DNA from 3 places in the Pseudarthrobacter scleromae genome. Region 3 is predicted to be linked to each of the others. Evidence: riboswitches for the same ligand, from Rfam matches in the RefSeq annotation. Region 3 holds a riboswitch; each other region holds the start of a gene.
The links. A riboswitch is a leader RNA that binds a small molecule or an ion and turns the genes downstream of it on or off. The one in region 3 is predicted to bind cyclic di-AMP.
Positions count from the first base shown of each region.

Region 1: another riboswitch for cyclic di-AMP. It lies ahead of IEX33_RS08935 (C40 family peptidase); the one in region 3 lies ahead of IEX33_RS18270 (C40 family peptidase).
Region 2: another riboswitch for cyclic di-AMP. It lies ahead of IEX33_RS18770 (aggregation-promoting factor C-terminal-like domain-containing protein); the one in region 3 lies ahead of IEX33_RS18270 (C40 family peptidase).

Region 1 covers NZ_BMKV01000003.1:178,605-188,129, forward strand. Annotated here, with positions in the region: gene IEX33_RS08925 (APC family permease) at 1-388, shown strand, start outside; gene IEX33_RS08930 (protein adenylyltransferase SelO) at 385-1,860, shown strand; gene IEX33_RS08935 (C40 family peptidase) at 2,004-2,855, opposite strand; cyclic di-AMP (ydaO/yuaA leader) riboswitch at 2,859-3,028, opposite strand; gene IEX33_RS08940 (dienelactone hydrolase family protein) at 3,328-4,311, shown strand; gene IEX33_RS08945 (aggregation-promoting factor C-terminal-like domain-containing protein) at 4,481-5,752, shown strand; gene IEX33_RS08950 (TraR/DksA family transcriptional regulator) at 5,772-6,131, shown strand; gene IEX33_RS08955 (DNA alkylation repair protein) at 6,128-6,697, shown strand; gene IEX33_RS08960 (DUF1810 domain-containing protein) at 6,681-7,124, shown strand; gene IEX33_RS08965 (glucose 1-dehydrogenase) at 7,209-8,102, opposite strand; gene IEX33_RS08970 (metallophosphoesterase family protein) at 8,190-8,696, opposite strand; gene IEX33_RS08975 (DUF1918 domain-containing protein) at 8,835-9,032, shown strand; gene IEX33_RS08980 (NUDIX domain-containing protein) at 9,088-9,525, shown strand, end outside.
Region 2 covers NZ_BMKV01000010.1:67,397-76,921, forward strand. Annotated here, with positions in the region: gene IEX33_RS18745 (hypothetical protein) at 1-306, shown strand, start outside; gene IEX33_RS18750 (SixA phosphatase family protein) at 343-870, opposite strand; gene IEX33_RS18755 (winged helix-turn-helix domain-containing protein) at 940-1,806, opposite strand; gene IEX33_RS18760 (response regulator transcription factor) at 2,508-3,248, shown strand; gene IEX33_RS18765 (sensor histidine kinase) at 3,256-4,785, shown strand; cyclic di-AMP (ydaO/yuaA leader) riboswitch at 4,879-5,041, shown strand; gene IEX33_RS18770 (aggregation-promoting factor C-terminal-like domain-containing protein) at 5,047-5,760, shown strand; gene IEX33_RS18775 (glyoxalase superfamily protein) at 5,757-6,161, opposite strand; gene upp (uracil phosphoribosyltransferase) at 6,208-6,843, opposite strand; gene IEX33_RS18785 (phosphatase PAP2 family protein) at 6,856-7,737, opposite strand; gene tadA (tRNA adenosine(34) deaminase TadA) at 7,799-8,305, shown strand; gene IEX33_RS18795 (glycosyltransferase family 4 protein) at 8,327-9,400, opposite strand; gene IEX33_RS18800 (6-pyruvoyl trahydropterin synthase family protein) at 9,405-9,525, opposite strand, start outside.
Region 3 covers NZ_BMKV01000009.1:45,986-55,510, forward strand. Annotated here, with positions in the region: gene IEX33_RS18235 (helicase-associated domain-containing protein) at 1-1,920, opposite strand, end outside; gene IEX33_RS18240 (hypothetical protein) at 1,931-2,164, opposite strand; gene IEX33_RS18245 (cold-shock protein) at 2,390-2,773, shown strand; gene IEX33_RS18250 (DUF3027 domain-containing protein) at 2,780-3,442, shown strand; gene serC (phosphoserine transaminase) at 3,599-4,729, opposite strand; gene IEX33_RS18260 (metal-dependent transcriptional regulator) at 5,010-5,705, shown strand; cyclic di-AMP (ydaO/yuaA leader) riboswitch at 5,838-6,054, shown strand; gene IEX33_RS18265 (M23 family metallopeptidase) at 6,065-6,889, shown strand; cyclic di-AMP (ydaO/yuaA leader) riboswitch at 7,026-7,199, shown strand; gene IEX33_RS18270 (C40 family peptidase) at 7,270-7,980, shown strand; gene IEX33_RS18275 (NlpC/P60 family protein) at 8,138-8,917, shown strand; gene IEX33_RS18280 (HNH endonuclease) at 9,191-9,525, shown strand, end outside.

The sequences.
Region 1 (9,525 bases), on a different contig from region 3:
GCGCACCCCATGGGCGGGAATTGCCTTCTCCACTGTCCTGGCACTGGGCCTCATCCTGTATGTCACCAGTGATCCCGAAAGCAACATTGTGGCGAACCTTTCGGGCACCACCGCCTTCCTGCTGCTGTGCGTTTTCACGGTGGTCAACGTGGCCTGCGTGGTGCTGCGCCGCAAACGGGATCCCCACCGCAAGGTGTTCTTCACGTCCCCGGGCCAGCTTCCGCTCGTTGCCGCCGCCTTGTGCGCATTCCTTGCCGGACCATGGGTGGGCAGGAACATCATCCAGTACCAGATCGCCGGCGGACTGATGGCCATTGGAGTCATCCTGTGGCTTATCACCTGGATGATCAACCGCAGGACAAACGACGGCGATAGGGTTGATTCATGACTGCAGCAGCAGAATCAACTGTCACCTTCGAAGGACTTTTCGCCAGTGAACTCCCGGAACTCGCCGTTCCGTGGCAGGCCGAGGAAGCGCCCGAACCCGGGCTCCTGGTTCTCAACGATGCCCTGGCCGGCGAGCTGGGACTTGCCCCTGAATACCTGAAAACCCCCGAAGGCGTGCGGCTGCTCCTGGGAAACCACGTCCCGGCTGGAGCCATCCCGGTTGCCCAGGCATACGCCGGGCACCAGTTCGGCGGCTACTCACCGCTGCTCGGCGACGGCCGGGCGCTCCTGCTCGGCGAACTGGTGGACGTTGGCGGGCGCCGGCGGGACGTGCATCTCAAAGGCTCCGGCCGCACACCCTTCGCCCGGGCTGGCGACGGCCGCGCCGTCGTCGGCCCCATGCTGCGGGAATACCTTGTGAGCGAGGCAATGCACGCCTTGAACATCCCCACCACCCGGGCCCTTGCCGTTGTGGCCACAGGACGCCCGGTGCGGCGGGACACCATGTTGCCCGGCGCCGTCCTGGCCCGGGTGGCCAGCAGCCATCTCCGGGTGGGCAGCTTCCAATATGCCCGGGCCACGGACAACATGGAGCTCCTCCGCCGGCTGGCGGACCATGCCATCAGCAGGCACTACCCGGACGCAGCCCAAGCTGAACATCCCTACCTGGAACTGTTCGCCTCGGTGGTGGCCGCCCAGGCCGGGCTGGTGGCCCGGTGGATGCTGGTGGGGTTTGTGCACGGCGTCATGAACACGGACAACATGACCATTTCCGGCGAAACCATCGACTACGGCCCCTGCGCCTTCATGGACGCTTTCAATCCCGGGGCCGTGTACAGCTCCATTGACGTCGGCGGCCGCTACGCCTACGCCAACCAGCCGGTGGTGGCTGAGTGGAACCTGGCGCGGCTGGCGGAGGCCATGCTGCCGCTCTTCCACGAGGACCAGGAACAGGCAGTCGCCCCCGCAGTGGAGGCGCTGGGGAAGTTCCGCAGCCAGTACAGCGATGCCTGGTTCAACGGCATGAAGGCAAAGCTTGGCATCAACGGCGGGCCGGCCGGAAGCAAGGAGGGGGACGAGGCATCGGAACTGGTGGACGGGGTGATCGCCCTGCTGAAGGACGGACCTGTCGATTACACACAGTTCTTCCGGAGCCTTGGCCAGGCCGCCAGGGGTGATGCCAGGCCGGCGCGGGGCATGGTCCTGGATCTCGCCGCGTTTGATGCCTGGGCTGGGCGCTGGGCCGGCCTGAAGCCCGACGCCGGGCTGATGGACAGCGTCAACCCGGTGTACATTCCCCGGAACCACCTGGTGGAGGAAGCGCTGGCGGCCGCCACGGAGGGGGATATGGGCCCATTCGACCGTTTCCTGGAAGTGGTGAGGGCCCCGTTCCATGAACGCCCGGGGCTGGAGCGCTACACCGAGGGGCCGCCGGAGGACTTCGGCACCTACCGGACCTTCTGCGGTACCTGACCCGGGGCGGTGCTGGCCTCCGGACGGATCAAGAATGACAACCGTGGAAGCATGACAAAGGCGGCAGCCGGGAGAACCCGGCTGCCGTCTTTATCTGGAGTGGCCTGGCCCTTACGGGCCAGCTGCGCCTGTGTCCGTGGTGACTATGCCACGCGGACGAAGGAAGCGCCGCTGAGCCAGCTGATGGAGTGAACGGCGGTCTGGTTGCCGTTCACGCCGCCGCTGACAACCTGGCCGTCGCCGGCGTAGACGCCCACGTGGCCGGCGGTGATCACCAGGTCACCGGGAGCGGGGGTGCCCACGGTGGTGCCGTACTGGTAGAACTGGCCCGGGGCGAGGTCGCCGACCGACTTGCCGACCGTGCGCAGGGCTTTCTCCACCATGGCGGTGCAGTCCTGGATCTGGCCCACCTGGCCGTAGGCGTTGGCCAGGATGGCTGCTCCGGCGCCGCTGCCCGTGGCTGCAACCGGGGCTGATGCGTAGGACATGTTCATTCCGGTGTTCGCCGGGGTAGTAACAGCAGCGGTCTGGACCGGAGCCGGTGCCGGTGCTGCAGCCGGTGCAACGTAGGCTGCGGCCGGAGCGGCCGGAGCAGATCCCGCGGCGGGAATCTGGATCTGGTCACCGGGGTAGATGATCGTGGAGACGGAAAGCCCGTTGGCTGACAGGACGTCATTCAGGCTGACACCGTGCATCGACGCAATGGCACCAAGGGTGTCGCCCGATACAACCGTGTGGACGTTGCCGGCTGCTGCGGCGGGGGCTGCGACTGCTGCCGCAGGGGCGGCCGAAGCCTGGACGCTAGCGGTCTCGGTGGTGTCCGGACCGTTCACACCGGCGTGGGCCGGGGCGCCGACGCCGAAGGCAATGCCGGAGGCTGCTGCTACGGCCAGAGCCGGACGGCCCAGGGACTTGGCCGAAACAGCCAGCCCTTCGATCGCGATGGAGCGGGCCGGCGTTGCGCGGTGACGGGCAGTGGTGGAATTTTTTGACACAGTTGATCGCCTCTCCCATGCCTGCGGGGTGAGCTGTCGGGTTCGGGTTGGAGATACCCGGCCGGTAACACCTCCGAATGGAACGGACGCGCTATCGACTTAACCCCAAGGCCTTCAAAGGCCGCGGAAACTTGGTTCCCCCGTCCCTGCCAGCTGGAAAGCGTTGGTTCCCGGGTCAGTGGCAGGGCTCGGCATTCTGACGGGGAATGTCCCGTCTGGGAGGGACACTTGAAGACCATAACCCGACTTAGCACCCATTGTCACATTTGGATAACATGCGAGGCGATTCTCTCGGTTTGGCTATCGACTGGATTTCGCGTGCCACAGCGCCCCCGGGGCGAAGTGCAGGCGCGCCGATTTTGCAGGGCAATGATGTTTATCACAAAGCGATAAAGGACGGGCAAAGATCGCCGCTGAACCTTGTCCGGAGGTGGCTGGGGGAGGAGTATGTTCGTCACCCCGAGGAGGCACTGTGACGCAGCTTGGCAAGTATGAGAAGTACCTGATTGAGGAATTCTTTGACGACTACCGGTCCGGCGCGCTGAGCCAGCGGACCTTTACCCGGCGGGTTGCTTTCATTACCGGCAGCATGGCGGCGGCGTCGGCGGCGATGCTGCTGGTGGGTTGTACCCCCAGCGAGGTGCCGCGGAGCACCGACCCCATGCCCACCCCGGAACCGTCCCCGACGTCCCCGACGTCCGCTGCCGGGACTGCGGGGTCGGGAGCGGTGCCCGGGGCTAAAAGCCCGCTCTCTGTCCCTGAGGGTGCGCCAGGATTGACGACGGCGTCCGTCCAGTTTCCGTCCGGCGGCGCCTCCGTCAGTGCCTACCTGGCCAGGCCCGAGCAGGAAGGGCGCGCTCCTGCCGTGTTGATCTGCCATGAGAACCGCGGGCTGACGCCCCACATCGAAGACGTGGCCCGCCGCTTCGCGAAGGAGGGGTATGCCGCCCTGGCGCTTGACCTGCTCAGCCGTGAAGGTGGGACGGCCGGCATGGACCGCGACGCCGTACCCGGCGCCCTCACCCAGGCCGGCGCCCAGCGGCACGTGGCCGACTTTGCGGCAGCACTGGAGTACCTCCAGGCCCAGGACTTCGTGGACGGTGGCCGCGTCGCCATGACCGGCTACTGCTTCGGCGGCGGCATCACCTGGCAGGCGGCCGCCGAACTGGACGGCTTGAAGGCAACTGCGGCGTTCTATGGACCCGCCCCCGACCTGGCCAAAGTACCGGACATCAAGGCGGCCGTATTCGGGGTCTACGCTGAACTCGATCAACGCATCACCGGGCCAATGCCTGCGCTCAAGGATGCGCTGGCAGCCTCCGGTGTTGTCCACCAGCTCACGGTCTACCCCGGCGTGGACCATGCCTTCCATAACGACACCGGCGACCGCTACAACGAAGCCCAGGCGACGGCCGCGTGGAATGACACCCTTGCCTGGTTCGGCCAGCATTTGTAAGAGGCCGGCACTTCTGCCCTTTCCGTCAACGTAACTGCCTTCGGTCCATAACGATGTAGAAACGTCCGCCTTCAACCTGAGGGTGAAGGCGGTAGGCTTCCCGACTATGTGCCGGTTCGTTACCAAACCCAGGGCGCGGCTCGCCGCGGCGCTTCTTTCATTTGCGCTGGTGGGAACCCTATGGCTTACGCCGGCGGGTGCTGCGGAGGTCCCGCCCGGCGATTTCCCGTCCTGGGAGGAGGTGCAGGACGCGAAGGAGAGCGAGGCCAAAAAGACCGCGGAAATTGCCAGGATAGGTGGCTTACTGTCCGCCCTTCAGGACCAGTCCGAGGCCGCAGGCTCCGCCGCGGTGCAGGCAGCAGCGGAGTACGCGGTGACGGACGCGGCTTTGCAGGCTGCATCTGCCAAGGTGGAAGTCCTGGCGGCACAGACCGAGCAGGCTCACTTTGACCTTGTCCAGCACAGGAAAGAGCTCGGTGCGCTGGCGGCCCAGTCATACAAAACCGGCGGTACGAACATGGGGTTCTTTGTTGCCCTCGACGCCGTCCAGAGCAACACCGTGCACGGGCTCAACGTGGTGCAGATCGTGGGGGACAAGACCGCCGCACTCGTGCACAAGGCGTCGGTCGCAGGAAAGATCGCTGCTGCGCTGGCGGCCCAGGAACAGGCTGCGAAGGATGAGCGCGGGCGGCTGTCCCTTGAAGCCGAAGCCAGGCTCACGGAGGCCCGGTCCGCCCAGGACGCCGTGACCCGCCAGGCGGCGGAGGAAAAGCAACGCAGCGGGCAGCTAACGGCGCAGCTGGCGTCGCTCAAAGGCACGACGGCGGAGGTGGAGAACGCCTACCGGCAGGGCCAGGCGGCGCTGGCCGCCTACGAGGCATCCCAGGCGGCCAAACGCGCCGCGGCTGAAGGACAGTCCCGCCGGCAGGCCGACGCGGCTGCCCGGCCCGCACCGCTGCCCGCCGCCGGGCCCGCGGCTCCGGAAGCGCCCCAGCCCGGCGGCCCAGCCCCCGCGCCCGTCAATCCGGCTCCGGCGGACCCGGCTCCGACAAACCCTGCCCCGGCCAGCCCGCCCCCTGCGCCGCCAAGCCCGCCGCCCGTCGTCGTGCCTTCCCTCCCCGGCGGCGCGGTCAATGACCCGGCAGGAGCTAAAAGCTACGCCTCCACCAGGTTGGGCGCCCACGGCTGGGGCCAGGACCAGTTCCTCTGCCTGGCCCAGCTGTGGACCAAGGAATCGAACTGGCTGACCACCGCCACCAACCCCTATTCGGGCGCCTACGGAATCGCGCAGGCCCTGCCGCCAGGCAAGTACTCCAGTGCTGGTGCCGACTGGCTTACCAGCTACCGGACGCAGATCGACTGGGGGCTGGGCTACATCCGGGAGCGGTACGGCTCGCCCTGCGCCGCCTGGAACCACTCCATGGCAAAGAACTGGTACTGACCCCGCGTAGGCTTTTCCCATGCCTGACTATGAACGCTTCCGGATCCTTCTTGAGGAGGAACGGGAGCGGAAGGTGGCCCTCCTGCCGGCCCTACGCGCAGACATCGCCTCCGCCAACTCGGCGCGCCAGGATTCGAATGTGGACGACGAACATGACCCGGAAGGCTCCACCATCGCTTTCGAGCTGTCCCAGGCGTCCGCCCTGCTGAAGCAAAGCAGCGCAGGGCTGGACCAAGTGGACGCCGCCCTGGCCAGGATTGCCGCCGGTACATACGGGACCTGTGCTGTGTGCGGGGAAGCCATCGCCGAAGGCAGGCTGGAGGCACGGCCGTGGACCCCGTTCTGTATCCGCCACGCATCGGCGGGCCGCGGCCAATGAGCAGCACCCTGGACCGGGTGTCCGCTGCTGCAGGCTTCGTTGATCGCACCCTGCAGAATGAGGGCGCCTGGTACCGGGCGGACGACGTCGAGGACAGGCTGGGCGGGCAGCTGGCCTCCTACGGCTCCTCGGTGGGCGCAGTCCGGGGAACCGTCCGCGACGCCCTCCGGAAATACAAGGACCTCGACCACGACGCCGTTGTCCAGCTGGCGTCCGCCCTCTGGGGCCAGCCCAGGCCCGGTTCCCGAGCCGTTTTTGAGCGCAGGCTCGCCGCTGTTGTGCTGCTGCAATCCACCAGGGCACTCCTGCGCCACTCGGACCTGACCCGTATTGAGGGCTTCCTGCGGTCTGCTGGGACCCGGGAACTGGTGGAGCCGCTGCTGTCCGACGTCGTGGCGCCGTTCCTGGCGGGGCTCGGCGGGCGGGACCGGCAGCGCGCAGCCGTGGTCCTGGCCCGGTGGCGGACGGACTCCGACAGCCAGCTGCGCACCGCCGCCGCCTTTATTGACCAGCAAGCCGCCCCCGAAGCCCCACCACAAGGAGACACCCATGAACGATCCCTATAACCTTGACCGGTTCGTCGCCGCCCAGGACAGCGGCGGCACATACGGCCAGGCGTTGGCGGAACTGCAGCTGGGCCGGAAATCCGGCCACTGGATGTGGTTCATCTTTCCGCAGTTCGCGGGCCTGGGCCACAGCGAAATGTCTCGACGGTACGCCATCGGCTCCCTGGCTGAAGCACGGGAGTATCTGGCCCACCCGGTGCTCGGCCCACGGCTGCTCGAGTCCGCCCTGGCCGTCACCAATCACTCAGGCGGCCCGGCGGAGGACATCTTCGGGAGCATTGACGCCCGGAAGCTGCACTCCTCCATGACGTTGTTCCTCCGGGCAGCCCCGGGGGAAACGGTATTCAAAACGGTCCTGGCCCAGTTCTTCGATGGACAGCCCGACGCCGCCACTGACGAGCTGCTTGCAGACCAGGACGAGAAGTAGGGGCCAGGAAATAAGAGGCCGACGGCGGTGCTCCGCGCATCAGGCGGGGCACCGCCGTCGGTATCTTTCCGGTACAGCCCGGGGCTACGGCGTGGGGCTGCCGCCGTTGACGTTCAGCGTTTCGCCCACAACATAGCTGGATTCCGGTGAGGCGAGGAAGACGTAGGCGGGGGCGAGCTCCGCCGGCTGGCCTGCCCGGCCCAGCGGCGTCGACTGCCCGAACTCCGGCAGCTCCTCCTTCGGCTGGCCGCTGCTGACCTGCAGCGGGGTCCAGATGGGACCCGGCGCCACCGCATTGACGCGGATGCCCTTGGGCGCCAGCTGCTGCGCCAGGCCCTTCGTGAAGTTGTTGATGCTGGCCTTGGTGGTGGCGTAATCCACCAGCGTCGGGGACGGGCTGTAGGCCTGGATGGACGTGGTGTTGATAATGGTGGACCCGGCCGGCATATGGGGAAGTGCTGCCTTGGTCAGCCAGAACATCGCGTACACATTGGTCTTCAGTGTGTGGTCGAACTGCTCATCCGTGATGTCGGCGAGGTCCTCCTGCGCCACCTGTTTCCCGGCGTTGTTGACCAGGATGTCGATGCTGCCCAGCACCGCCACGGCAGTGTCCACCACGTCGCGGCACACGGACGCGTCCTTGAGGTCACCGGGGACCTTGATGGCCTTGCGCCCGGCGGCCTCGATGAGGCCCGCAATGCGGGCGGCATCCTCTTCTTCCTCCGGAAGGTAGGAGAGAACGACGTCGGCCCCCTCCCGGGCGAAGGCAATGGCCGTTGCTGCACCGATGCCTGAGTCCGCGCCGGTGACGATCGCCTTGCGCCCTTCCAGCCTGCCGGTACCGCGGTAGGTCTCCTCGCCAAGGTCGGCCTTGGGTGCCAGCTCCGCATCCAGTCCCGGCTCGGGCTGGTGCTGCTTTGGCGGGGAGATCTTTTCGTACGCGGTGACCGGATTGCGGAAGGTGTACTGGTCTGTCATGTGGTCCTCCTGGTGCTCGGATGACAAAAGCTAAGCATGCTTACCTTTCCAAGCCTAGGCACCTGATGCCTCCCTTGCCAAACCCGGTCAATCCCGGAGGACCTCGTGCAGCCGGACGTCCCCCAGCTTTCCGGAATCCACCGTGGCGGTCATGAACGTGCAGGCCGGCTGCCGGCGGCGGTCAGTGGGCGAGCCCGGGTTCAGGAGCCGCAGCCCGCGCGGGGTGGTGGTGTCCCACGGGATATGGCTGTGGCCGAAAATCAGCACGTCCGCCTCCGGGTACTGGACCTCGCACCTGGCTTCACGCCCCTTGGCCTGGCCGGTCTCGTGCACCATGGCAAAGCGGACGCCTTCCAGCGTGATCTCCGCCGTTTCCGGAAGGCTCCGGCGCAGTTCCGGTTCGTCATTGTTTCCATAGACGCCCACCAGCAGGCGGCTCCGCCGCCGGAACTCTTCCAAGAGGGTCGCGGACACCCAGTCGCCGGCATGAAAGACCACGTCGGCGCTTTCGACGGCGGACCACACCTGTGCAGGAAGGTCACGCGCGCGTTTGGGGATGTGGGTATCGGCGACCAGGACAAGATTCAGCGGCATGGGAAAGATCCTGCCATGCCGGCCGGCTTGCCGAGGACCGGCCTTTTGCCCTCTCCTGCGGACCCTCCCGGCGGGTGTTACCGTAAGCCCTTTTCCCGGCGGGCAGCCAGTCGTACTCTGGGCTCGGAGGTGAGTGCCATGGAGGCAACGCAGGGCGACCGCATCATCGTGCACGGCAGGACTGTGGGGGCGGCAGACCGGCATGGAGTGATTCTTGAGGTGCGCGGCCAGGGCGGAGCGCCGCCCTACCGTGTCCGTTTTGATGACGGACACGAGACCATCATGTACCCCGGCGGTGATTTCGCCGTCGAGCGCGGTACAGCGAACCAGGCCTGACCAGGTCAGCGGACGGCAGGTGCAGCCCACCCGCTCCACCTGTCAGACTGGAGCGATGGATCACTTTCCGGCGTCCACCGCGTCCTCCGCCCCTCCCGTCCGTACCGGTCCCAGGGACCCGGGCGACGCGTGGGTCGAGGGGAGCCGCGGGCGGTTCTGGGGGCGTTTCGGCGCGGCCGGGGTGCTGGCCTACGATCCCGTCAAGGGAGTGCTGCTGCAGCACCGGGCTGTGTGGAGCCACAACGGCGGAACGTGGGGGCTGCCCGGCGGCGCACTCCATGAGGGTGAGGAGGCCGTCACCGGCGCGCTCCGGGAAGCCTATGAGGAAGCCGCCGTGCCCGCGGACAATGTGGAGCTGCTCTTTACGTCGCTGCTGGACGTGGGGTATTGGAGCTACACCACGGTTGTGGTGCTGGTGCGGGAGGCGTTTGACCCCGTGATCAGCGATCCCGAAAGCCTGGAACTCCGGTGGGTGCCGCTACCCGAGGTGGCC
Region 2 (9,525 bases), on a different contig from region 3:
GCCTGGCCGCGGGGGCGCCGGCTGCGCACAGCGGCCAGCAAAAGCAGGCAAGGGCAGGGCAGGCCACGAAGGGGCGCAGCGGGGAACAGACGCACGACGACGGCGGCCCGCCCGGCTGCCAAGGGTCCGGCCCAGCGCAGGCCGGCAGCGCGCGCAGGCGGTGGAGGCACAGGCATCCAGGGCGAAGGGGGCCTCCGCGCACCTGCGCGGGTGCCTTCCGTCCCTGCCAGGCGACCGTCGTCGTCGGCCTCTCCAGCCAGGAATCCGTCGTCGGCAACGGGCGCGAAGCCCGCGCCCCGGCGCTGACCCCAGGCGGCAGGGTCGCCGCAGTTGGTAGGCGAGTTAATGCGCGCGGGGGACCTTGAACCTGGTGATGCGCGCGTCCTGCCCGTCCAGCTCCGCCCATGACTTTTCAGTCTCAAGGACTGTGAGGGCGTTGGTGGGGTATCTGGTGGCGGCGTCCATGTAGGCGTCGTGGTCTGAGTCGCGCGAGGCCAGGTGCATGGCAAGGTCCTGCACCCCGGGCAGGTGTGAGATCAGCATCAGCGTGGTGACTGTATCCGGAACATGGTTGATGACCGTCAGCATCCGGAGCGCCGACGCAGCGTACAGCCCGTCCTCAAGCTTGGGCGTGGGCGCCTTGTCCCCCAGCTCTGAGCACACCCACGTGCAGGTCTGCCTGGTCCGCAGGGCACTGGAGCAGAGGATGAAGTCCGGCACGATGTTGTGCTTGAGCAGCCACCGGCCGGCAAGCGGAGCCTCGCGGTGGCCCCGTTCCTCCAGCGGACGCTCGTGGTCAGCCACCCCGCCCGGCCAGTCAGCCTTGGCATGCCGCATGATCACAAGCCGTCGAAGATGGTGCTCACTCATGGCCCCAGCCTAGCGAACATGCCAAGAGCCGCGGAGGCACATGCCCCTGCAGGGCGGCTGAGGTGAATGCTAGATCGAGTATTCCGGAGCGGCCCAGACAACAACTTCGGGGTGCTCGTAGAACCGGTACCCCTGGCCGCGGACTGTGCGCACGGTGTTGGCAAGGCGGCCCAGCTTGGAGCGGAGCCGGCGGATGTGGACGTCGATGGTGCGCTCGTTGGGCACCTCTTCGGCGTTGCGCCACAGCCCCTCAAGGAGTTCGTCGCGCCCTACGGTGCGGGTGCCGTTCTCCACGAGGTAGTTCAGGAGCTCGAACTCCTTGAACGTCAGGTTGAGCGACTCGCCATCCAGGTGGACTTCGCGGCGTGCCAGGTCGATCAGGACGCCGGACGGACGCGGCTCCTGTGCCTGCGACGGACGTGGGGCCTCGGTGCGCTGGCGGGCGTTGACGGTGGGGTCACCGAAGGTGGAACGGACGACGTCGAGCGCGGAACCCGGTGTGCCGGCCGGGGCAACGGCAACTGCTGCGTAGCTTTCGGCGCCGGACACGAGGGACTGGGCGTAGGCGCGGATCTCCTGGGCCAGCTTGGCGATGGAGGTTCCGGCCGCTGCCGCCGTTTCCTCGTCAATGCCCATGTAGAGGACAAAGCCGCGGGCAACGTTGTCGTTGGCTACGGGCCGGACAGTGTTTGGACCGGCCACCACGGGAGTGGGGACGGTCATGGGTGCCGCCTCTGCGGGCTGGACCGCACGGAGCTGCCCGTAGGAGCTGGGGTTGAAGCCCTGCGGCGCGTAGCCCTGGGAGGGGAAGCTGCTTCCAGATGATGATGGAGCCAGGGCGGGTCGCGGTCCAAACCCGGGGCGGAGGCCCGAGGGCTGGCCGGCCTTGGCGGCGTTACGGACAGAAATGTGGACGTATCCGGATGCAACTGACATGGAATGCTTACCTCAATGTGAATGGCCGTCATCGCGGCCCGAATGCTGGGAATCCCCGCAATGCGAACTGGGGAGGGGCGCCCGACGCTGGGCTGGGGGCGAATGCCTAAGAACTTCGGAGGGTGGGAAGGTCAGGCGTGCATTCGACAACAGCGCATGTCGGCAGCAGCGGATGTGCTGGGCCAATATTCTGCGGCTGCAGGTGCTGTTGAGTTCTTGTTCACATTGGAAGTGTGCAGCGTAACAATGGCAACTTGCAAGTAACAATGGACGCGATCGTCCGCATAATGAGACAGATTCCGCGATAGTGCTCCAAATCACAATTCTGGACGCTGTAAAAAATAACGGTTGTTATCCGGCATTCTGCCTTTTTATTGGTGCTGGACAGAATATTGTTCGATCGAAGTGGGGCCAGCGGTAGATTCGTTCACCAGAGCGTCTGATAGCGGAATCTCGCTCTTCGCCCTGGTGGCGTGTCCAGCCGCCCTTGTTTTTGGACAGAAAAAATTGGGCACTCAGCGGCTAGATTTCATTCGGGGATCTCAAAGTGCCGCCGTTTGCACGTCCATGACCGGGCGGCCGCGAGCGCTCAACCTGCACCCTTGGAACCCTCCGCCGGCCCAGCTCGCTAGGCTGGGATTCACAGCTTGCGCACAGGAACGGCATAGCCGGGCTTAAACCATTGATCGGAGAGTTGTTCCATGGCCACCTCCCACTCCATGACAAACAACCTCCCCACGCTCACTCATCCGGACGGCTCCCCCATCAGGGCACTGGTGGTGGATGACGAGCCGAGTCTTTCCGAGCTCATGAGCATGGGGCTGCGCATGGCAGGCTGGTCCGTGGCAGTTGCCGCCGACGGTCCCGGGGCAGTGAAAATGGCCAAGGACTTCCGCCCGGATGTGCTGGTCCTGGACGTCATGATCCCCGGTTTCGACGGCGTCGAGGTCCTGGGCAGGATCCGCGCCTTCGCGCCCGAGGTTCCCGCTTTGTTCCTCACTGCCAAGGATGCAGTCCAGGACCGGATCGTTGGCCTCGCGGCCGGCGGGGACGACTACGTCACCAAGCCGTTCAGCATGGAGGAGGTCCTGCTCCGCCTGCACCGCCTGGTCCAGCGGTCGGGCGTGGCCGCGATGGACACCGCCGACCTGGTGGTGGGAGACCTGGTCCTCAACGTTGACACCCGTGAGGTGACCCGCGCCGGGGAAGAGCTCCAGCTGACGGCCACCCAGTTCGAGCTGCTCCGCTACCTCATGGAAAACCCCAAACGCGTCATCAGCAAAGCGCAGATCCTGGACCGGGTCTGGAACTACGACTTCGGCGGCCAGGCCAACATCGTGGAACTCTACATTTCCTACCTGCGCAAAAAGGTGGACGCCGTCCACCCGCCGATGATCCACACCGTGCGGGGCGCCGGGTACGTCATCAAGCCGGCGGAGTAGGAAAGCGATGGCGTCCGCGCACAATACGGAGCCGCAGCCCCGGAGCTGGCTGAAGCCCGGCACCTGGCACCTGCGGACCCGCATTGTCCTCCTGGCCATGACCCTGCTGATCGCCATTTGCGGGGCGGTTGGCGTGGCGAGCTATGCCTCGATGGACGCGTTCCTCACCCGGCAACTCGATGAGCAGCTAAGCCAGGCCGCAGCCCGTTCCAACGATCCCGGCCGCCCTCCCTCGGGCGGCTTTAACGGCCGGGATCCCCTGGACGCCCGCGGCCAGAGCGTCGGAACCCTTAACGCCCGGATCCTCAACGGCCAGGTCAACAGCGGCGGTTTCCTCACCTCGAATACGACGCGCTCCCCCTTGTCCACGGAGGACAAACAGGTCCTGCTGGCCCTGCCAGCCAACGTGCAGCCGGTGGACAGGACGCTGTCCACCGGCGACTACCGGCTGGTGGCCATCCAGACCAACTTTGGTGACGTCCTGGTGACAGGACTCCCCCTGGCCGCCAAGGAGAGTACGCTCGCGTCCCTGGTGTGGACGTTCGTTTTCGTCTCACTGGGCGGCCTTCTCCTGATCGGCCTGGTGGGAACCGTACTGATCCGCCGCACCATGAAGCCCCTTGAGCAGCTCTCGGAGGTTGCCACCCGCGTTTCAAAGCTGCCGCTGGATGCCGGCGAGGTGGCGCTTGCGGTGCGCGTGCCGCCGTCGAACTCCAATCCCGCAACGGAGGTGGGCAGCGTGGGCCACGCGCTGAACCTGATGCTGGACAATGTGACCAACGCGCTGCAGGCACGGCAGAAGAGCGAAACCAAGGTCCGGCAGTTCGTGGCGGACGCTTCCCATGAGCTCCGCACGCCGCTGACGGCCATCCGCGGCTATACGGAACTGATGCGGATGACGGAACACTTCACTCCTGACGGGGAGAAGTCGCTGGCCAGGGTGCAAAGCCAGTCCCAGCGGATGACTGCACTGGTGGAGGACCTGCTGCTGCTGGCGCGGCTGGATGAGGGCCAGCCTTTGAAGCTCAGCGAGGTGGACCTGAACCAGCTGGTGGTGGAAGGCGTCAGTGATGAAAAGGTCATGGCGCCCGGGCACACCTGGCGGCTGGAGCTCCCCGACGAGCCTGTTGTGGTGGAAGGGGACCCGTCCCAGCTGCGGCAGGTGCTGATGAACCTGCTGTCCAACGCGCGCAAGCACACGCCGCCGGGGACCACCGTGGTCACCGGGGTGGGGAAGACGCCGGAGGGTGCCGCGGTGGTAACGGTAACGGACGACGGCGGGGGCATTCCGCCGGAGTTCGTGGACCAGGTCTTCGCACGCTTCGCCCGCGCAGACGCAGCCCGGACAGGCAAGGCCAGCGGGCCTGGCGTATCCGGCACTGAAGGAACCAGCGGCCTGGGGCTGTCCATCGTGGAATCCATTGTTGAGGCCCACGGGGGCAAGGTCACGGTGACATCACAGCCCGGCCGCACCCAGTTCGCGCTTCAGCTCCCGCTTGCGCACGGAGAGACGCAAGACGGCGCGCCGTCAGCGTGATCCCTGTTACCAAAATGTGACTTAAGCGCTGCTCTCCTGTACCGTCGATTGGGTGCGGTTCCCGTTCGGGCCGCATATCCGGATGACGCCAAGCTCTGCCGCTTCCCGGATTCCGCTTGAGCATAGGCAGAGGCGGGGGACCCAACAGTCCCGGGCACTCAACTGCCCTTGGGGTTAAGCCAGCACGTGATCTTTCCGTGTGGCCGGATGCCCTCATCCGAACCCGACAGCTAACTCCGCAGGTGTGAGAGGCGATCCATCATGTCTAAGTTCCTTACTAAAGCACGCCCGAAACCAGGCTCTGAAGCCGGTGCCCCGCGCACGTCAGGCAAAACTCCGTCCTTCGGCCAGCGCGCTGCGATCCTCGCAGCGTCCGGCGCCCTTCTTGTAGGTGTTGGAGCCGCGGGCCAGGCTACCGACACCGCAGTGCAGGTGGCAGCCACGGAGACTCAGGCGGCTGAGGCACAGTCGAAGCTGAGCATCGAAAAGAGCGAAATCCAGGCGAACCCGGCCCCCGCTCCTGCGGCTGAGCCGATCAACGTGGTCCCGCAGGCAGCCGAACCGGCCCCTGCTCCCGCTCCCGAGCCTGCACCCGCGCCGGCCCCGGAGCCTGAACCCGCACCTGCGCCTGCCCCCGCTCCGGAGCCTGCACCCGTCGTCGCGGTCAACGACCCCGCAGGGGCACAGGCTTACGCCGCCGGCCAGCTGGCCTCCTACGGCTGGGCCGCGGACCAGATGCAGTGCCTGCAGACCCTGTGGACCAAGGAATCGGACTGGACCACCACGGCCACCAACCCGAGCAGCGGCGCCTATGGCATTGTGCAGTCCCTGCCTGCCGAAAAGATGGCCAGCGCGGGCGCCGACTACCGCACCAATTACCGTACGCAGATCAATTGGGGCCTGAACTACATCCAGGAGCGCTACCAGTCGCCGTGTGGAGCACTGAACTTCCACTACGCCAACAACTGGTACTAAACCGAAGCAGCTTTCCCCTCGCGGTCCAGCGCGTCCCGGCCCGGGATGTACTGGACCGCCCACCGGTTCCCGTCAGGATCGGCGAAGTACACAAAATGGCCCCAGTCCTGCACGTCCACATCGCTGACGTCCACCCCGTTGGCCTTCAGCTGCGCATGGGCGGCCTGGATGTCATTGACCACGAGCTGCAGGTTTGAGCCTGTGCCGGGCGGCGCATCCGTGAGCCCTTCCCCTATGCAGATGGAGCAGGCAGACCCTGGCGGGGTCAGCTGCACGAACCTGATGGAGTCGCTGGGCCGCGCGTCGAAATCGGCGTTGAAGCCCACCTTGTTGACGTAGAAGTCCTTGGCCCGGTCCACATCAGACACGGGCACAAAAACGAGTTCCAGTTTCCAGTCCATGCGCACAGGCTAAGCCTTGCGGCGGGAAGCGGGAAAGGCTTGAGTCCTAGCCTGCGATGCCGTACAGGCGGTCGCCTGCGTCTCCCAGGCCCGGAACGATGTAGGACTTCTCGTTGAGCTTCTCGTCGATGGATGCCAGGACGATGGTGACGTTTGCGCCGGAGAGTTCTTCCTCCAGCTTGGCCAGGCCCTCCGGCGCGGCGAGCAGGCAGATGCACGTGACGTCCGAGGCGCCACGCTTGAACAGGAACTTGATGGCTTCGCGCAGTGTTCCGCCGGTGGCAAGCATGGGATCCAGCACGAAGATCTGCCGGTCGGTGAGATCCTCGGGGAGTCGCTCGGCGTAGGTGATGATGTCCAGGGTTTCCTCGTCACGGGCCATGCCCAGGAAGCCCACTTCAGCGGTTGGGACCAGCTTGGTCATGCCCTCCAGCATGCCGAGGCCTGCACGAAGGATGGGGACCACCAGCGGGGTGGGCTTGGTGAACGCGGTGCCCACGGTCGTGCTGACAGGAGTTTCGATGGTGACGGGCTCGGTGCGGACTTCTCGCGTGGCCTCGTAGGCAAGGAGGGTCACCAGCTCCTCCGTCAGCTGCCGGAAAACCGGGGACGGAGTGTTCTTGTCCCGCAGGACGGTGAGCTTATGGGCGACCAGCGGGTGGTCCACAACGAGAGTGCGCATGGGTCAAAACTATCACCCGGCCGCCGGGCCGCTCCCCTGCCGCCCGCTGCCCGTTCCCGACTGGGAAGCGCCGTCGTCGACCCTCGGCGGGGCACCGCCGTCGTTCTCCTTCGGGGCGGTACCGGTGGTGCTTTCCTCGACTCCGGAGTGGTCCTCGCGCAGGACCGGATGTTCGAAGGTGGGCGCCGGGCCTGCGTGTTCACGCCGCCGCATCACATGGAACAGCCTGTGGGCCAGGATCACGATGCCCACCCACGCCAGCCCCAGGAACCAGCCCGCCATGACGTCCGTCATCCAGTGGTGTCCCAGGAAGACCCGGCTCAAACCCATGGCGACGATGAAGATCGTCCCCACCGTGATGGCCGCAATCCTGGCCCAGAGCACCTGGAACTGCAGGCACATGAGGTAGATCAGGACGCCTATCACCACGGTGGTGTTCAGGGTGTGGCCGCTGGGAAAGGACGGCGAGGTCTCGAAGGGCGGGACGGCCTCGGAGTGGTCCGGACGGGTCCTGCCGACAAGCCGCTTGCCCAGGGTGGTGGCCAGGGTGGAGACCAGGGCTGCCCCGCCCACCAGAACAATGGGCCGCCACGTCCTGCTCAGGAAGGTCAGCCAGGCGGTAAGGATGCTCGCCAGGATGGGCATGCCGATCCCGCCGCCGACGTTGGTGAAGCCCGTGGCGAAGGCGTCTACCTCGGGGTTCCGCAACGACTGCGAGTATTCCAGCGCAGGAATATCAAGGCTCGCCAGGCCTTCCTCGTCCACGACGTCCGAGTAGACCTCGGCGCCGAGGAGCGCCAGGGTAATCACCAGCGATCCGCCGATGATCATGGTCAGCCACAAGGCGGCGTACGGCTTGATCCACTTGTCCACACGGTCTCGGACTGTGCTCACTGTGCCTCCCGGCGGATGTGCGTCACGGGCTCTGGGTATCCTTCGAAACTATCATTGAGCCATGGTCTCCGCAGATAAGAAACACCACGCGTGGATGGGCCTCGCCCTCGCCGAGGCCCATCGCGCCCTCGACACCGAGGACGTGCCCATCGGGGCCGTGGTCATTGGGCCCGACGGCGCAGTGCTGGGTTCCGGGCGGAACCAGCGGGAAGAGCTTGGAGACCCCACCGCCCATGCCGAGGTAGTTGCCATCCGCGAGGCGGCGGAACGGCTGCGCCAGGTTTCCCTGCTCGACGGCGGCAGCGGAGACGGCTGGCGGCTCGCCGACTGCACACTGGTGGTCACCCTCGAACCCTGTGCCATGTGCGCCGGAGCGATTGTCCTGGCACGAATCCCCCGGGTGGTCTTCGGTGCCTGGGATGAGAAAGCAGGAGCTGCGGGGTCGGTGTTCGATGTGCTCCGCGAGAGGCGCCTGAACCACTGGGTTGAGGTGTATCCGGGCGTGCGCGAGGCCGAGTGCGCCGCCTTGCTGCGTGAGTTCTTCGCCGGGCACCGCTCGCGGCTCTGATTCACGCCCAGGCTGTCAGCGTCATCCCCTGATTGCGGCCAGCACGTGGGCCGCCGGCTGTTCCCAGCCCGGCAGGGCTCCTCTTGCTTCCAGCGCCCGTGCCCGCCAGGCATCCCGGGTCCCGGCATCTTCCAGCCAGTGCCGAAGTGCCTGGGCCAGCAGGGCAGGATTTGCAGGATCATCATCCGCCGGGAAGGCTACCTTCGCGCCCGGAAGCGCGCCGCCGTCGTCGTCCTTCCCCGCCGTTCCCAGGCGCAAGGCCTCGACGGCGCCTGTGCCATCGCGCACCACTACGGGGATGCCGCGGGCGAGTGATTCGGTGACCACCATGCCGAACGCCTCGGCACGGGACACCAGGAGGCTGAGGTCCGCCCCACGCCATTCGATTTCCAGTGCTTCACCGGCCAGCTCACCGGTGAACTGGATCCGCCCGTCCATTCCGTGCATTTCTACTGCGGCTTTAACCTTTTGTGCGTAATCCCCGTCTGCCTGGTCTGACCCGACAAACGACGCTGTCCACTCAAGGTCCTGAAGCAGTGCCAGCGCGGAGACCGTGAGCAGCTGGTCCTTATTGGGCAGGAGCGCAGCCACTATGACCATGTGGGGCGGCGCGGACCCCTCGGCCAACGGCGCAGGGTCGGTGCCTGGGAGTGCGACCTTGAGCCCATGGAGTCCGTGGCGTTCTTCCAGGACTTTCCTGGCCCAGGTGCTGGTGCACACCACGCCGGTGGCAGCCCGGAGGGACCGTGCTTCACGCTCGTGATGTTCCGGGGCAGGCATATGCACCAATACCCATGTCTTTCGTCCGGCCTTGGCCGCGAATTCGAGCTCATCCGGCGCGCCCATGGCAATGAGCCCGTCGACAAGGGTCACGGTACCCGGTTGTTCCGCGTCGCGTCCGGTTTCCCACGCCCCGAGGACGCTGCCCAGCCGGCGTCGGGCGTGGGCACTGGCGTAGGGCCAGGAGCCTTCCACGGGGAGCACCTCCACGTCCACTCCCAGGACCTTCAGCCCCTGCACCAGCCGCGCGTTGTAGATGTTTCCACCGGAATGATGGTGGATGTTGCCGGGAACCAGCAAGCGGATGCGGTCCATGGGATCAGGCGGCTGGAAGGTCCAGCGAGTAGGTGGCCCAGGCGTCCGGGTTCTCGCGCAGGGTGACGTCGATCCCGGCGAGCTGGCCGCCGTCGTCGTCATCCTTCAGCTTTTCCGCCACGGAC
Region 3 (9,525 bases):
GTGGACGAAGCTGGCCGCCGGTCCCACCCGCAGCCTTCCGTGCCGCAGCGATGTGTCCTCCACGAGATATTGGAGAGGCTGGGGCACCGCGGTGGCGGAGTGCTCGCGGAGGAACTCCAGGATGCCGGCAGCGTCGTACCCCGTGTCCAGGGCCCGCTTGATGGAGCCTTCCGAGAAGCGGTAGATGGTGGCCGGCCCCTGGCCTTCGGCGTCGGCCATCACCAGTAGCTTCTCGGTCAGCCCGGGGTCGAGGTATCCCGGGGCGACGGCTGTGAGATCTGCCTGGAGCAGGACATGGCTCAAAGCTGCCGGCAGGTGTTCGCCAAGGATGGCAATCGCGGCTTCCGGCTGGTCCTCCGCCAGGGCACTGCCCAGTTGGCTGAGGGCGCCGGACCCCACCAGGCCCAGGAGTTCAGCTTCGGCGAGCACACCGCGGATCATCGAGCTGAAGCGGCGGGCCATCCGCGGCTGGGCCCATTCCGCGCGCTGGAGGACCGCTGCGGCGTCAAGCACCGGAGCGGTGCCGTCTGCGGAGCCGGCCTCCACGGTCAGTTCGTGCAAAATCTCCAGGATGCGTTTGCGGACCAGGGGAGCGTCAGGCCGTTGGGCTTCCGCCGATAAAGCGATGATGGTGCTGCCGGAGGCTGAACGGTGCGCCGCCGGCACGCCCCGCGCCCCGTTGATGGGCTGGCCCACCAGGGACGGCACGCGCTCGCTGGCCAGCCAGGCATTCACCAGCCAGAGCCACTGTTCCTGGCGCGGCAGGACCAGCCATTCAAGCTGCGGAGGCTGGACCCAGGACGAGGAATCGACGTCCAGGCGAATCAGGCCTGCCAGTGCGGCCAGTTCCAGGAGGAGTCCCGTTTGCTGCTGGTCGATCCGCAGCAACTCGGCCAGCCGCCTCATTTCGCGCACCCCAACGCCACCGCTGCGAAGCGTGGCCAAGGGTTGCTCCCGTACGGCATGGAGGAGCTCGCCCATCAGCCGCAGCGTCTCCGATATGGCGCTGAGCGCAGCATTCCTGCGCAGGACCGCAGAGGTCCGGCCGAGCTCTGGGACGGGGGGCTGGAGGGTGAAATCATTGATGATCGCGCCGCCGCGCAGCGAGAGTCCCACGCTGTGGGGCAGCTCCACGTGTGCGGCGTCCAGGGGCACCAGCAATCCGCGCGCCAGCAGCCAGTCCACGGGCCCGACGTCGGACCCCTCCGTAGTGATGGAGGCCTTGCGTTGCGCCTGGGGGACCGCCCCCATGGCCCAGTTGCGGAACCTGGCGAGCAACGCCGTCGTCCGCTCCGGTGCCGTGGACAGGATGGTGTTCAGGGCCTCAGGTGAGGAGGTCCAGTGCTGCAGCGCCAGCGCGGCCTCCATGGGAGTAGTGGCGTCGTGGATGGCCACGCCGCTGCGGTGCAGCTCGGAGACCAGCTGCACCACGCGCTGGGCGAAGGCGGGCTGAAGCCGGACCAGTTCCGTGTAGCTCCTGCCCAGCCCGGCGGGATAGATCCCCACCACGTCCTTCAGGGAGCCCACCGGGAGGTAGTGGCGCTGTTTTGCCGCAGGTTCCGGGGTGCCATGGGGAGGGTCGGCACGGTGCACCAGCGCCAGGTCCTGCAGAGAGTGCAGGATCCGTTCAACCGCGGCCCCCGACGAGCCCGGAATCATTTTGCGGAGTCCAGCCGCCGAGGCGCTGTGCCCGGTGTCCGTATTGGTGCACAGGTGCAGTGTCTCGAGGACCTGCATCTGCGGCCTGTTGAGCCGTTCCAGCGCACGCTGCACGCTGAGCCTGGCGCTGGCCCGCGCCGCGAGGGCGCCGAAGTCGGGGACGGGGGGAGAGATGAGGTCCGGCCGGGCGTCGAACAGCGCACGCAGTGAATCGTCGCTGCGTGCCTCCAGCTCCTTGCTCAACGCGCGAATGAGGGACATCAGTCCAACGTTACCGCCGGTCCGGCTTTCCTGCCCGGCGCCGCCCGGCAACGCTGTCCAGAACCAGGAAAAGCATCAGGAGGAACGCGACCGGCAGGCCGTACAGCGCCGAGTACGTGACCCAGGCGGGGGCCACTGACCCGGCGAAGGCCAAGGCCATCACGGTGCCTACTGCCACCAGGGAGAACACGGCGACAGCTGCGGCGAGGATCATCAGGGTACGCCGGTAACGCGAGGGTGTCATGGACGCAACGCTACAGCTCCGGCACCCTCCGGCGTGAACGCTGCTGTACGGAGCCCCGGAATGCCTCCGCAAGGCACGTAAAAGCAGGAATAGGGCGGTGGGCAGGATAACCTTGGGGGATAGACCAACACGGCCTGCAGCCGCCATACCCTAAACCCGCACAGCAATGCGGATGCGGTGGCGGGCGGCCGTGTCAGAAGACGCTGAACGAAGAAGGTTGATTACGTGCCTACCGGCAAGGTCAAGTGGTATGACAAGGACAAGGGCTTTGGTTTCCTCGCGGGCGAGGACGGCCAGGAGGTATTCCTGCCCAAATCGTCGCTGCCCGAGGGCGTAACAGAGCTTAAGGCCGGCACCCGGGTTGAGTTCGGTGTTGCTGACGGCCGGAAGGGTGCCCAGGCGCTTGGCCTGCGCGTGCTGGACAAGACGCCTTCCATCGCCAAGGCAAAGCGGCCCAGTGCAAAGGACCTTGCCCCCCTTGTCCAGGATCTGGTGACTGTCCTGGACAACCTGTCCGGAACGCTCTCGGCAGGCAAGTACCCGGAAGGCAACAAGGGCAAGGCCATCGCCGCTGCCCTGCGTAAGGTTGCCGACGAGCTGGACGTTTAGGCACTGATGATCCCGGAAGCTGAACAGCCGGTCCCGGCCCCGCCGGAACAGGACATGCCGGAACAGGACAGCACGACGGCGGGTGGCGCGGCCGCTGCCGGCCCCGCCGCTGCGGGGGCGAAGGCTCCGTCCAAGCGCCGCGCGGGTGTCCCGGTATGGCGGACAGGGAAGCCGGATGCCTTCCTCGCCGCCGCCGTGGACGCGGCGCGTGCTGCTGTGGAGGAAATCACGCCCGCACCAACCGTTGGCCGCCATCTGGCGGCCAAAAGCGAAGGCGACCGCCTGGTGACGCACCTGTTTGAATCCAGGCTGCCTGGCTACCTGGGCTGGCAGTGGTACGCGGTGCTGACCCGCAACTCCCGCTCAAAGGTGGTCACCGTCAGCGAGCTCGGCCTGTTGCCGTCGGAAGATGCGATCCTCGCCCCGGAATGGGTGCCGTGGGCTGAACGCGTCCGGCCCGAGGATGAGCAGGACCAGGAGCCGGAGCAGGTCCGGGCAGGGGAACCGGAAGTCGGCGCGCAGGAAGCTGCGCCCGCGGAAGGCGAAGCCGATGACGACGGCCAGGATGCCGTATCAGAGCCCGCCGTTTCAGAGCCCGCCGTCGACGCCCCCGGTGGTGCCTCTCTTCCGCCCGCTCAGCCCGCGGAAGACGATGCCGTCACGCCTTAAGGCAAGCTGCGCGCCAAGGAACGCTTCCCACGACATACACAAAGGCGCCGCCCGGAACTAACCCCGGGCGGCGCCGTCGTAAGTTAACGCTCTTTGCTTCTGGGTGCGCTGCTTTTGGGACCACGGAGCCGCAGCGCGGACTGCTGCTGGAGCCCGCTACTTGCGCAGCTTGCCCACCACGAAGTCGATGCTGGCCAGCAGCGCGGAAACGTCGTCCGGTTCGATGGCCACGAACGTGGCGATGCGCAGCTGGTTGCGGCCGAGCTTTCGGTAGGGCTCGGTGTCCACGACGCCGTTGGCCCGCAGCACCTTTGCCACCACGGCTGCGTCCACTGACTCGTCAAAGTCGATGGTGGCGATGACGTTGGAGCGCTCATCCGGGTTGGTGACGAACGGGGTGGCGAACTCGGAAGATTCCGCCCAGCCGTAGATGCGGCCGGCGGAATCCGCGGTGCGTGCGGAGGCAAAATCCAGGCCGCCGTTCGCGTTCAGCCACTGCACCTGGGCATTCAGGGTCACCAGGGTGGACAACGACGGTGTGTTGTACGTCTGGTTCAGCCGCGAGTTGTCGATTGCGGTCTGCAGGTCGAGGAAATCCGGGATCCAGCGGTCGGTCGCCTTGATGCGGGCCGCGCGGTCCAGGGCGGCGGGGGAGAACAGGCCCAGCCAGAGTCCGCCGTCGGAGGCGAAGTTTTTCTGCGGGGCGAAGTAGTAGACGTCGCTCTCCGCCACGTCCACGTCAAGGCCGCCGGCGGCTGATGTTGCGTCAACCAGCACCAGCGCGCCCTCGTCCGCACCTGCGACGCGCCTCACGGGGGCGGAGACGCCCGTGGAGGTCTCGTTCTGCGGCCATGCGTAGACATCAACGCCCGCTTCGGCCTGCGCGGCCGGGCGGGTACCTGGTTCGGACTTGATGATGGAGGAGGCAGCCAGGAAGGGCGCCTTGTTGGTGGCGGCCGCAAACTTGGACCCGAACTCACCGAACGAGAGGTGCTGGGCCTTCTGCTCCACCAGGCCGAAGCTGGCGATGTCCCAGAACGCAGTGGAACCGCCGACGCCGAGGACCACCTCATAGCCCTCGGGTGCCCGGAAGAACTGGCTGAGGCCCTCGCGCACCGACCCCACCAGGTTCTTTACCGGAGCCTGCCGGTGCGAGGTTCCCAGGATGGTTTTCGACGCAGCGGAAAGCGCGTCGATCTGCTCCTGCCGGACCTTTGACGGTCCGGCGCCGAACCGTCCGTCCTTGGGCAGGAGGTCGGCGGGAATAGTGATGCTGTTTTCGCTCACAGGTGCTCCAATTTCGGCGTGGACGCGGCTGGGGTCCGGACGGGTGGTTGCTTGGCGGACAGTCGGCTGTGACTGCAACTCCGGCCCTCCTCATTCTGCCTGAACCGGCGTTGGGGCGGGAACCGGCACCGTCATAGTCCAGACATTGAGACGGCCTGTTGTGACGGCCGCCAACTATTCGGACAAAGTCAAAATAGGCTAAGCTTTCCAACGGACTACGTCGCGCGGAAGGCGATACGGTGGGACAACGCAAGGTACTGCGCTCGAGGAGCTGAGCTGGATGACGGATCTGATCGACACTACGGAGATGTACCTTCGGACCATCTTGGAGCTTGAGGAAGAGAACATCGTGGCCCTCCGCGCCCGGATCGCCGAACGCCTGCGCCACTCAGGGCCCACGGTCTCCCAGACCATTGGCAGGATGGAGCGGGACGGCCTGGTGGTGGTCTCGGGCGACCGGCACCTCGAACTCACCGAAGTTGGCCGGAAGCGCGCTACCGAAGTGATGCGGAAGCACCGGCTGGCTGAGCGGCTGCTGGCAGACGTGATCGGCCTGGACTGGGCCTACGTCCATGACGAGGCCTGCCGCTGGGAGCACGTCATGAGCGAACGCGTGGAACGGCGCATCTACGAGCTGCTTGACCACCCAACGGAGTCCCCGTACGGCAACCCCATCCCCGGCCTGGCTGCCCTCGGCGGCCAGGCATCACAGGGCTTCGCCGACGGGGCCATCAGCCTGCTGGAAGCAATGAAGTCCTATGGCCCGGCGTCCGAGGTAACCGTAAGCCGCCTGGCTGAGCCAATCCAGGTGGAACCGGAACTGCTGGTCCAGCTGGACGAGGGCGGAATCCGCCCCGGGGCCGCAGTCTCGCTGGAGCGGGTGGGAGACTACATTTCGGTCCGCGTGCCCGGCATAGAGGGCGCCCTGGAGCTGCCGCCGGAAGTGGCGGCCCACGTCTTCGTTGCCATCCGGTAAACGTGCGTTCTACCCCGGTTGGGGCAGAAGAGGCAAAGATAACGGAATTGTTACTTTGGGACTTCTGGCCCTATAGTTAAAACCCAAGCGTAGATACTAAAGCGTTACCTGATCCGGAGCCGAGCTCTGCCAGCGGATCAGGTGCACGAGTCATTACTGGCAGAGGTGGGGGAACCACAACCGGCAGACGGGGGACTGCCTTGGGGTGAAGTCCGTCAGCAGCAAGCCTCTTCCAGCGTTGGATCCTTCCGGGGATACCTCTGTGCCGAGCTTGCCCAGGCGGACCGGGTCTGTGAACTCTCTGACCCGAATCCGACAGCTAACTTCGCAGGCTTTCCAGAGAGGAACCCTTCTTGTCCATGCAGACCCCCAAGGGGCGCCGCCGCGCGGCCGCCCCCGTTTCAACGCCGCGCGTTGTCGAGGTCATCACCACGGAACGCCCCCGCGATCCGCACCGTGATGCACGCCGCCGTCGAGGACCCTTCCGGCAAATCACGGAATTTGCCTCCGCCAGCGGGATCGGCCAGAAGGCCGGAATCGCGCTGGCCGCCACCGGGCTGGTGTTGACCGTGACCGTTCCGGCAACCAGCCCCGTCATGGCTACAGACAATGCCGGCAGCGTTACCCCGGTGGCAGCTTCGGCTGTCACACCGCAGCCGCAGGTATCGGCCGAGGCCGGCGCACAGATCGACTTCAGCCGCTCTGCCGTGGTGACCCAGGCCGATCCCGACGGCAAACTGAAGCAGCTGCTCAGCGCGCAGTCCGCAGGTTCCGTGTCCCGCGCAGCATCTGCCGGAAGCCTCGGAGCCCCTTTGGCCGCGCTGTCCACTGCTTCCCCGTTCGGTTACCGGGTCAGCCCGATCACCGGCGGCTCTGGTGACTTCCACCGCGGCCAGGACTACGTGGCCCAGTGCGGCACCTCGGTCCTTGCAGCAGCCACCGGCACCGTGACGTTCGTGGGCTGGCACCAGTATGGTGGCGGAAACCGGGTTGTCGTGGACCACGGCAACGGCCTGGAAACCACGTACAACCACCTCTCCTCCTTCAGCGTCGCCGAGGGCCAGACGGTCTCCCGCGGCGATGTCCTGGCGCTCAGTGGCACCACAGGTGCTTCAACAGGCTGCCACCTCCACTTCGAGGTCCAGGTCAACGGCGAAGTCGTCGATCCCACCGGCTGGCTGTAGTCAAATGATGGTTCACTCTCGAATCATCGTGACCTGCCGTGACCTGAATGTGACATTCAACGAAAACTGCTGTACCGTCTAACTCGCGTCAACTTTTCCGAAGTTGACGCTCTTGTGCGGATTGCCTAGCTCTGCCACCGCTCAAGGTCCGTTCGCATTTCATCGTCTGGCAGGGGCGGGGGAACCAATTTTGGTCTTTGCTTCAGCGAAGGCCTTGGGGTTAAGTCGCAAAGCTTCCTTGGAAGCGGTGTGGCCGGGTGACTCCCATCCGAATCCGACAGCTCACCTCGCAGGCATTGGGAGAGGCTACCTTCGTGTCTTCACGCCATCATTCTGCGCGCCACCGTGCGCAATCGGTTCGTACCAACCCCTTGGGCACCGTGTCCAAGGCTGTTAGTGCCAATGCCGGGACAGTAGGTCGCCAGGCTGCAGTTATCGCAGCCGCTTCCGGTCTCATCCTCAGCATGGGCCTGCCTGCCAACGCCGCGGACACCACCGCCGGCGTATCCGCTTCCACCGAGTCCGGGTCTGCCCAGTCTGCCCTCGCGGTGACCGCAGCACCCACCGCCACCGTCTCCTTCGAGCGTCCCGTGGTGAAGACCACCGCCGCTCCGAAGCCGGCACCGGTGCGGGCACAGTCGACCGAATCCGAGAGCCGGACTGCTTCCGGAACCCGGACGGCCTCCACCGCGTCGGCTTCCACCGCGTCGGCCCCCGAAGCTGCAGCTGAGAAGCAGGCCGAAACGGTTTCCTCGGCCTCTACCTCCGGCATTGCCGCACTCGCGTACACCGGCATCGGCCGTCCCTACGTCTGGGGCGGCACCACCCCCAACGGCTGGGACTGCTCCGGCTTCACCCAGTGGGTTTACGCCCAGGCTGGCGTCAGCATCCCGCGCGTCAACGCCTGGACGGCAATGACGCCTACCTCCACCCCGCAGCCGGGTGACCTGGTCATGCAGAACGGTGGCGCGCACGTAGGCATCTACGTCGGCAACGGCATGATGATCAGCGCGCTCAACCCCTCCCAGGGCACTCTGCTTCACTCGGTGGCCGCCACCGGAAGCTCCGCCTTCTTCACGATCAACAAATAGTTCTTGGGCCTTCGGGCCCAAGAACTATTTCTTTGCCCCACCACTTTCCACAAACACCACATCCCCGTTCGGGGCGTGCCGGCGTACCCCCAAGATGCCGGCACGCCCAAACCCCTTGGTGCCCACAACGGCCTGAGGAAAACGAAAGAGAGAACTGATGACTACTCGTGCCACCGCACGGCATCGCGCCGAAGTCACCAAGACCAACTCAATCGCCGTTATCGCCAAGGCTGTTGGCGGCAACGCCGGCGGCATGGGCCGCCAGGCAGCGGTTATTGCCGCTGCTTCGGGCCTGGTGCTGACCAGCGGCATCGCTGCAAACGCGGCTGACTCCAGCGTCCAGCGCGACTCCGCTCCGGCCACCCTGGAAGTTGAGTCCTCTGTCGAGGCGCCGATCTCCGCTGCTTCCACCATCGCCATCACCTTCGAGAAGCCGGCCGTCACCACCACGCCCGCGCCTGTTGTGGTTGTCGAGGAAGAGCCAGCTCCTGTTGAGGTCGAGGAAGCCGAGCCGGCTCCCGCCGTCGTCCAGCCTGCCGCAGCCCCCAAGGTGACCGCCAAGGTAACCACCGCCTCTGCACCCGCTGCAGCTCCTGCCGCTTCCGCCAGCGGCAAGGGCGCAGCCATCCTTTCCGCTGCGTACGCCCAGCTGGGCGTCACGCAGGACTGCACCATGCTGGTGACCAACTCCCTGGCCGCAGTGGGCATCAACTTCCACGACTGGCCTGCAGGGTACCTCTCCCTGGGCCGCACCGTAAGCGCCGCGGAAGCCCAGCCGGGCGACCTCATCTACTACGCAGATGGTGGCGCGGGCATGGCCCACATCGCTGTCTACGCCGGCAACGGCCAGGCTGTCCACGGTGGATACAACGGAAACCAGACCGTGGTGTTCAGCGCCAACGTTGGCTCCGGCCCTGTTTTCATCCGCGTGAACTAACGAGCCCCGCGTTAGCCGTTCCCTGGGGACGGCACGAAGAACCCCTGCCCCGCGGCAGGGGTTCTTCCATTTAAGTACGATGCCGGCGGAGTGCAGCCCGCAGCCACCCGGGGAACGCCCGCCAATGGACCCGACACGGCAGTTTTGGAAAACCGCAATTAGCTGATAATGCGCATCTATGTTTACTCTTGTGGTGTCGATCCATAGCCCGGACATGCCGAGGGCAGCCGGCCCTCGTGCCCCTGACGGGTGCGGCCGTGAAGAGGTACGTGCATGCGCACTCTCGTTCTGAATGCTGGATATGAACCGCTGGCGGTCATCACGTTCCGCCGGGCGCTGGTGCTTGTGCTCACAGGCAAAGCCAGCGTGGTTGCCGAGGGTGATGATCCCGTGGTGGGACCCCAGGAGATATTGGGCCGCCCGTCCGTTATCCTCCTGAACCGCTATATCCGTCCCAGATACAACCAGGCCACGGCTGTCAGCCGCCGCGGAGTGCTGAGGCGTGATGGCCACAGGTGCGCGTACTGCGGAAAAGCGGCCCACACCATCGACCATGTCCAGCCCAAGTCCCGCGGCGGTGCCGATTCCTGGGAGAACCTTGTGGCCGC